2 regions of the Exiguobacterium sp. FD-YE-25-4 genome follow, and region 2 is predicted to be linked to the other one. Evidence: predicted binding sites of a transcription regulator. Region 2 holds the regulator's gene; the other holds the start of a gene.

Region 1 (4,477 bases), 180 kb from region 2:
TCCGCATCGAGTTGTTTGAGACCGAGACGAATCGTTTGGTAGATGAGTGGGAACGCGGCCAAGGCGGACGCGATGACGTTCGCCTGTTTGGTGAACAAGATAGTAATCGGTAACAATCCGCCGATCCCGTTGTTCCCGAGGACAATCAAGGCGTATAGTCCGATGACTGTCGGCGGCAAGATGAGCGGCAGTAAAAACACCGTCTCCAACAGCCGCTTTCCTTTGAATTGACGGTGATGCATGAAATAGGCCGCTCCGAAGGCGAGGATGAAGGCGCTCACCGTCGCCATCATCCCGACTTCGAATGTGAGTTGAAGTGGAGATTGCGTCATTTAGAAAATCCTTTCGCTAAAAAGTGAGCTTGGATATCATCGTCAAACAAACGCGCGTAAACATCGCGCACGTATGGGTTGTGCGTCAATCGGACCGCCGGATACGCGATCGTACCCGTCGCTTCAAACGGGACCGCCTGAAGCGACTCGACGTCCGTCGTCAGTTCCGTCTTATAGACAAATCCCGCATTGGCGTCGCCTTGTTCGATGAGCGTCAACACTTGTCTCACATTCTGGGCGAACATGATTCGTGGTTCCACTTCTTCCCACACGCCTTCCACTTCTAGCGCCGCTTTCGCGTAGCGACCGGCCGGGACATTGACCGGGTCACCGATGACGATCCGAGCACATGCGTTTAAGTCGTCCCACGTCTCCGCGCACGGATTCCCTTTCGGTGTCACGAGCCACAGCTCGTTATGCAAAAACGCATCCCGCTCTAGAATCGGGATTTGTAATCGGTCGACATCATCAACGCTCGCGGCTAAAAAGATATCTGCCGGAGACCCGTGATCGATTTGTGCTCGCAAGGCGCCGCTCCCGTTCGTCACGACCCGAACGTCGATCCCATCGAATTCCGCTTCAAGTTGTCGCTCTACCGCTTCTAAAGCCGGTCCTAAGCTTGCCGCCGCCAAAATGGTCACGGTGGTGTCCTCCGAATCTGAACTCGACCAGACTTGACTTAGTAATAAGGCGACCGTCACCCCTACGATGACTCCACTCACCCGTTTCATGATTAATCACTCCTTTGCCTCCCCTTTATCGTAGCGCTTGATTTGCCTCCCATCTGTATCAAACGTCACAAAAAGACACCCCCACGTAAGTAGAGGTGTGCCACTGCTTAAGCGAACGTGCGCGCCCGCGGGAATAAAATGTTGTTTTCGAGATGAATGTGTTCAAATGTATCCGATTCGAGCGCTTCTAACCGTTGATAGACAAGACGATACGTCCCACACGCTCCTTCAGGCGGCGTATAGTCGTTCGTGATTTGACGCAACTCTTTTAAAATGTCACCGGCTGCCGCGTGTTCTGACTCGAGCGAGGCCAAGATGTCATCAAGCTCCCGTCTCGTTTCAGCTGTCGGTGCCGTCTCGTGACGAAGCAACGTCGGGAAGTCTTCTGTCTCTTCTTTGACGATATGTTGTTCAAGTTCCACTTTCAATTGATTGAACAGTTGATGAATGCGTCCGAGGTGCGGATGGTTTTGTCCGTGAACCCGGAACACTTTTGTCACATATGGTGTGAGCTGTGGCAATTCGTCCGTCAAAAACTGGTGATGCTTATAAATGATGTGCTCAATCAATTCCGATGAAGAAGCAGCATCCCAATCGATGCTCTTCTCGTTCATCTCTTGCTTGCGTTGATAGAGCGCATTAACTTCTTCTAAAATGTCTTCCGTCGACCGTTTCGATTTGTCAGTCGCTTCAGCGAGTGGCCGGTTGCCGCCACAACAAAAATCGATTCGGTTCCGTTTGAAAATGTCTGCCGCTTGCGGGCATTGTTTGACGATTTCAGATACGTGCGTATCGCCCGTGAATGTCTGTGTCATCTGTCATAACCTCCATATTCATTTTGACATGTTCAGCGTAGCAAGAGTTTGACGACAAAAATGTGAAATACGTCACATTTAAGTGAACAGGATGCACGCGTTCTGAATTTGGACACAAAAAAAGCCCCTCTTGTGGAGGGGCGACGCTTAATGGGACGGCGCTTCAAATTGTTCTGCCTCGGTCGATCCGGTGAGCGCCGTCGTTGACGACTGGCCTCCCGAGATGACGAGAGACACCTCATCGAAATACCCGGTCCCGACCTCACGTTGGTGACGTGTCGCCGTATAACCGTGCTGTTCTGCACTGAATTCGGCCTGTTGCAGTTCCGAGTAGGCGGCCATCCCGCGGTCTTTATACCCGCGTGCGAGTTCGAACATTCCGAAGTTGAGCGAGTGGAAGCCAGCGAGCGTGACGAATTGGAACTTATATCCCATCGCACCAATCTCTTGTTGGAACGTTGCGATCTCCTCATCCGACAGCTTTTTCTTCCAATTGAATGAAGGCGAACAGTTGTAAGCGAGAAGTTTGCCCGGATACTTCGCATGAATCGCATCCGCGAATTGACGCGCTTCGTCCAAATCAGGCTCGGACGTCTCGCACCAGACGAGGTCTGCGTACGGTGCATAGGCGAGACCGCGCGCGATCGCCTGTTCGATTCCTGCCTCGGTCCGATAAAAGCCTTCCGGCGTCCGGTCACCGACGATGAACGGATGGTCGATTGGGTCGATGTCGCTCGTAATCAAATTCGCTGCGTGAGCATCCGTCCGGGCGACGATAATCGTCGACACCCCCATGACGTCTGCCGCGAGCCGAGCGGCAATCAAGTTTTTCACGGCCGTCTGTGTCGGCAGCAACACTTTGCCGCCGAGGTGACCGCACTTCTTCTCTGAAGAGAGTTGATCCTCCAAGTGGACGCCGGCTGCACCCGCCTCAATCATCGCCTTCGTCAACTCGAACACGTTGAGCACACCGCCGAAACCGGCTTCCATGTCAGCGACGATCGGGGCGAACCAATGCGTATCGCCTTTCCCTTCCGCCGTTTGAATTTGATCGGCCCGTTGAAGCGCCTGGTTAATCCGTTTGACGACGCTCGGCACCGAGTTAGCCGGGTACAGGCTTTGGTCCGGGTACATGTGTCCCGACAAGTTCGCATCGGCGGCGACTTGCCATCCGCTCAAATAGATGGCTTCGAGACCCGCCTTCACTTGCTGGATGGCCTGGTTCCCCGTCAACGCGCCGAGCGCGTGGACGTAGTCTCGTTCGTGGAGTAACTCCCATAACCGTTCCGCTCCTTTTGTCGCGAGCGTATGCTCGATTAGGACAGACCCCCGAAGCCTCATCACGTCTTCGACCCCATATGGACGTTCGACCCCGTTAAACCGTTCCGACTGTAACATATCCTCTAGTTGCATTTGTTGTTCATTCATATCCATTCCTCCTGTATTATATTAATTTATATATTCATCTTTTGTTATATAACAGATAATGCAAGCTTAATCCAAGTATGCACAGCATTCGAGCGCCGCTTTGAATGACGAGTGCTCCATCCCGCAGCAACGACAGACGTTTTCTTCGTCACGATCTTCTGGTTTACGGAATATGACGACCTCTTCGACCGGCTCTCTCATGATTTGGAGCGACCCGTCGGCCCGGTCGAGCACGAGGCGCATCAAATCGTTCCCATAGACGAACGCCGTGTTAGCGAGCGCCGCTGTCGATTCCCCCGAGACGATCCGACGGACGACCCAACGTTCAATCAACTGTTCGCTTTCGATTTTTTTCGTTGTCATGATGATGCTCCTCCTTTTAAATTCGGTTCTAATGTCACTTGTTGTAAAAACTGTCGGCGGCGCCGGTGCAGGATCGGTTCCGTATATCCATTTGGTGATGCATCGCCTTCGAACACTAACTCTTTCGCCGCTTGATAGGCGATGGAGCAGTCTACATCTGGCGTCATCGGACGATAGTGCGGATCTTCCGCGTTTTGCGCGTCGACGACCTCGGCCATCCGGTAAAGCGTCGCTTCGACTTGTTCACGGCTACAGATTCCATGGTATAGCCAGTTGGCGACATGTTGACTCGAAATACGAAGCGTTGCTCGGTCTTCCATCAACCCGACATGATGAATATCTGGCACTTTGGAGCAACCGACACCTTGCTCGACCCAACGGACGACGTAACCGAGCAACCCTTGCAGGTTGTTCTCGAGTTCCTCGTTCACTTCCTCATCTGTATAGAGACGCGTGGCGAGTGGTACCTCGAGCAGACGCCCTCGCTCAGTTGCTGGATCAAACGAACGATTCGCCAACTCACGCTGAACGTCAAACGCATCGACTTGATGGTAATGCAGCGCATGAAGCGTGGCCGCCGTCGGGGACGGCACCCAAGCCGTCGTCGCCCCGGACCGGACATGATTGCTTTTTTCACGCATCATGTCGCGCATCCGATCGGGCATCGCCCACATCCCTTTCCCGATTTGCCCGCGTTGATGGAATCCTGCGTCAAGCCCGATCTGGACATTCAGACATTCATAAGCATCGAGCCACTCCGATGTCTTCATCTCGCCTTTCTTGCGCATCGGTCCGAGCGTGAGCGAGG
Region 2 (4,477 bases):
TCGTCGCCAAATCGAAAATAAACATGTGCTCCGAGTCATCACTTTTGATCACGAACCATTGATTCGCTTCTTTCATGTGACGGGCCCACCTCACCTGTCCTGAATAGGAACTGATTGTCTCAAGCACCTCTCCTGTCACCGTCCGCTTCGTCACTTGACCGTCGGCGAACGCGAGGACGTTCCCGTCATCGAGCAGACTGTATACCGGATCGCTGTCTTTCGTGAGCGATCCGAGAATATCACCTGACGTCGATGTGATGATATACTTTTCGTCATCAGCCCATAACATCATTCCTGTTGTTACATTCGTTGAGACGAGTCGATTCTCACTTCCTGCTTCGATTGGGAATGTCTTCGCTTCATTCGTACGTATATCCCACATCACCCATTCCGGCCATCCTTTTAACATAAATCGGCCGTCTCCGATGGCATACATATTATAAGCAGCAGACACGCGAATCGGTAACGTATATTCTTCACCGGTCTCAATGTGAACTAGCGTCTCCGGATCTCCCGAACGCCACACATATTCGCCGTTTCCTACGACTTCTCCAGCCGGAATGATTTCCGGTTTGGCATAGTCCTCTGCTCGGACTTCAACTCCCGGTGCTACCATCATGACGAGCACCACGAGCATGCTCCATAACCACTTCTTCATCAGTCTCCTCATTTCTGTTTATGAATGTATAACTTTCAAAAATAATCCATTTTTTGATTTAACCCTCCTAATTTTAAGTTGTTTTTTCAAAATTGAATAGCCCTAAAATCAAAAAAACACCACGTCGCATGACATGGTGTTTACTTCTCATTCATTTGTTTCATCAAATCGACTTGTTCTTTCACCATCGCCTCTTTCTCACGACGGAGCACGCCCCGGTACGTGATGCGGGAAATCGATAAACTGATCTCATACAAGAAGAAGAGCGGCAGCGACACCATGAGGTGCGACGTCAAATCCGGCGGCGTGATGAAGGCCGCGACAACGAACAAGGCGAAGTAGGCGTACTTCCGAATCGATGACAGGAAGTACGGCGTCACGACACCGATGCGCGTCAAGAACATCGTCACGACCGGTAACTGGAATAACAGTCCGAATGGGATGGTCAGTTGCAGCAAGAACGTGAAGTAGTTCGACGCCCCGATGATTTGCGTCAGACCAAGGTCTTGCCCGAGGTCCGTCGAGATATCGAGGACGAGCGGGAACAACCAATAGTAGGCAAACGCCAAACCGACGAGGAACAAGATAAAGATGATCGGAATATAAGCGAGCGTCGCTTTCCGTTCGTTCGGATGCAGACCAGGTGCGACAAACGCCCACAGTTGATACAGTAGAAACGGACCAGCCGCGACGAGCCCGATGACGAGCGCCAAGTTCAAGTAAATCATGAGCGGGTCCGCGACCCCAAAGGCGTTCAATTCAAGGCCTCGTTCGACGAGGTCGGCCTGGAGATAGGCGAGCACATATTTGACACTCGGCAAAGCAATCAAAAAGAAGGCAAAGACGACAAATGCCGACAGCATCAGTCGTCTCCGCAGCTCTGTCAAGTGGTCGGACAGTGCCCGTTCTTGATCAGGTTGATGGCTCATCGCTTACTGCTCTTTCTTCTCAATTTCTTTCTTGTCTTTCTCGTCATGCTCGTTCATCATGCCACTCGTGGCGTTTTTGAACTCACGGAGCGTCTGTCCGGCGGCACGGCCGAACTCAGGCAATTTCTTCGGCCCGAAGATGATGAGCGCGATAATCGCGATGACAAACAGACTTGCTCCGCCTGGAATACCGACGACGAGTGACGATAATAGTAATTCCATTATTGATGGACCCCCTCAGCAGATGGATAGTGTTGCATAAAGTAAATGAGCGACTGGAGTTCGATCGACAAGTCGATATGATGGACGCGGACCGTATCCGGCACAGTAAGCCTGGCCGGTGTAAAGTTCAAGATGCCTTTGATGCCGAAGCGGACCAAGTCATCCGCGACAGGCTGTGCATAGGCAGACGGCACCGTCAAAATCGCGACGTCAATCTTGTTTTGCTTCATAATCTGTTCCATCTCATCGACGTGATGAATCGGGACACCGGACATCGTCGTGCCGACTTTTGTCTCGTCTGCGTCGAACCCGACGACGATATGTGTGTTATTGTTTTTAAGGAAGTTATAGTTGACGAAAGCTGTCCCGAGATGACCAACCCCGACCAAGGCGACGTTCGTAATCTCGTCCTGATTCAGTGTCTTACGGAAAAAGTCTAACAGATACTGTACGTTATAGCCATATCCCTTTTTACCGAGCGCACCGAAGTACGAGAAATCGCGACGGATCGTGGCCGAATCGACCTTGACCGCCTCACTCAGTTCAGCAGAAGAGACACGCTGTTTTCCTGATGAATGCAGGCTTTGGATAAACCGATAGTATAGTGGCAACCGTTTGGCTGTCGCTTGCGGAATCTTTGGTTCGTTTTGACTCAACGGAAAGAGCCTCCTTTTTACGACGCGTTTCAAACGAATCTAATTTCATACACCTTGATTGTAAACGAATTCACATAACCACTCAACGAATATACCTGAAAAGACTAAAAAATACAGTATACTAAATAGAGAGAAAGGGGTTTTTTCACTTGATCCTACTGCAAGTCAATAACTTATCGAAATCATTCGGCGTCGAGCCGATTTTAGAGAACGTCAAACTCGAAATCCAAGAAGGCGAACGCGTCGCCCTCGTCGGCCGGAATGGCGCCGGCAAGTCGACACTGCTCAAAGTCATCGCCGGGGAATATAACTATGACTCAGGCGACATCATGAAGCCAAAAGATGTGACAATCGGCTATCTCGCCCAAGATTCAGGACTTGAATCGAACGAGACGATTTGGAACGAGATGCTCACCGTCTTCACCGATTTAATTGAACAGGAAAAAACGCTCCGTCGCATGGAACAAGACATGGGATCTGAGCGCATCTTGAACGACCCGGCCGCCTATGAGCGCCTGCTGTCGTCTTATGATGAAGAACAGCATACGTTCAAAGACCGCGGCGGCTATCAATACGAGGCGACGATACGCTCCGTCCTTCACGGGATGCGTTTCTATCCGGACGACTTCGAGCGCCGCATCGATACGCTCTCCGGCGGACAACGGACCCGCCTCGCCCTCGCGAAGATGCTCCTTCAAAGTCCAGACCTGCTCATCTTGGATGAGCCGACGAACCATTTGGACATCGAGACGCTCGGCTGGCTCGAGAAGTATTTGAGCGGTTATAAAGGCGCCGTCCTCATCGTCTCCCACGACCGTTATTTCCTCGACCGGGTCGTCTCGGTCGTCTATGAGCTGTCTCGCCACCGGAGCCGTCGCTTCGTCGGCAACTACACGAAGTACCTTGAACAGAAGGCCGCGATCTATGAGCAAGAGAAGAAGCAGTTCGAGTCCCAGCAAGAAGAAATCGCCAAGATGCAGGACTTCATCCAGCGTAACATCGCCCGGGCGACGACGACGAAGCGGGCCCAGAGCGTCCGCAAACGTCTCGAGAAAGTCGACCGGATGGAAGCGCCGGACGGTGACGAGCGCAGTGCCGTCCTCTCGTTCGCAATCAAACGCCAAAGCGGGAACGACGTGTTGAGCGGCAGCGACCTCGCCATCGGTTATGAGGAACCGATCGCCCAGCATCTCCGCTTCCAACTGCAGCGCGGTGAATCGGTCGCTCTCGTCGGTCCGAACGGGGTCGGTAAGTCGACGCTTTTGAAAGTGTTGACGAAACAACAGCCGGCGCTCACCGGTGACATCCGCTACGGTACCGGCGTCGAGATCGGCTATTACGATCAGGAGCAACAGAACTTGTCGGACGCCAACCGCGTCATCGACGAGATTTGGAACGACTGGCCGCTCATGCGCGAACAAGAAGTCCGCAGCCTGCTCGGTCAGTTCCTGTTCAGCGGTGACGACGTGATGAAGCGCGTCCATGAACTGTCGGGTGGAGAGCGGGCCCGCTTGACGCTCGCGAAACTGAAGCTCGAACAGCCGAACTTGCTCATCTTGGATGAGCCGACGAACCACTTGGACCTCGACTCGAAGATGATCCTCGAGAACGCCCTCGTCGACTACCCGGGCACGATCTTGTTCGTGTCGCACGACCGCTACTTCATCGACCGGCTCGCGACGCGCGTCTTGGAGATCACACCGAACGGCATCGACGAATACCTCGGCGATTACTCGTATTACGTCGAGAAGAAAGAAGAACTCGAAGAACTGGCCCGACTCGCTCGTGAAGAGACGAAACAAGTCATCGTCAAGAAACAGCGCGCCGACAAGGAACAGCAACGCGAGGAACGCCGGATGAAACAACGGATCGAGGAGATCGAGCTCACCATCGAGCAACACGAGGCCCGTCTCGAAGAGATTGAGCAACTGTTGTGTGAACCGGACGTCTTCAACGACTTCGCTCGGGCACAGGAACTGTCGACCGAGTCCGATGCGACGAAAGAATCGATC

Evidence for each region. The regulator Rex, encoded in region 2, represses fermentation and respiration genes when NADH is low (regulators of the CRP and FNR family bind a similar motif). The targets are predictions, from matches to a motif close to TTGTGAAATATTTCACAA.
Region 1: a site for Rex is predicted at 1,939-1,956, ahead of ric (iron-sulfur cluster repair di-iron protein). Genes of this name have one in related genera too.

The regions. Positions count from the first base shown of each region.
Region 1 is NZ_CM168041.1:205,895-210,371, reverse strand. Features, by position in the region: gene modB (molybdate ABC transporter permease subunit) at 1-332, opposite strand, end outside; gene modA (molybdate ABC transporter substrate-binding protein) at 329-1,063, opposite strand; gene ric (iron-sulfur cluster repair di-iron protein) at 1,171-1,878, opposite strand; gene aceA (isocitrate lyase) at 2,026-3,306, opposite strand; gene AC13H5_RS01030 (hypothetical protein) at 3,373-3,669, opposite strand; gene AC13H5_RS01025 (malate synthase G) at 3,666-4,477, opposite strand, start outside.
Region 2 is NZ_CM168041.1:382,649-387,125, reverse strand. Features, by position in the region: gene AC13H5_RS02050 (hypothetical protein) at 1-658, opposite strand, end outside; gene tatC (twin-arginine translocase subunit TatC) at 799-1,587, opposite strand; gene AC13H5_RS02040 (twin-arginine translocase TatA/TatE family subunit) at 1,591-1,809, opposite strand; gene AC13H5_RS02035 (redox-sensing transcriptional repressor Rex) at 1,809-2,465, opposite strand; gene AC13H5_RS02030 (ABC-F family ATP-binding cassette domain-containing protein) at 2,615-4,477, shown strand, end outside.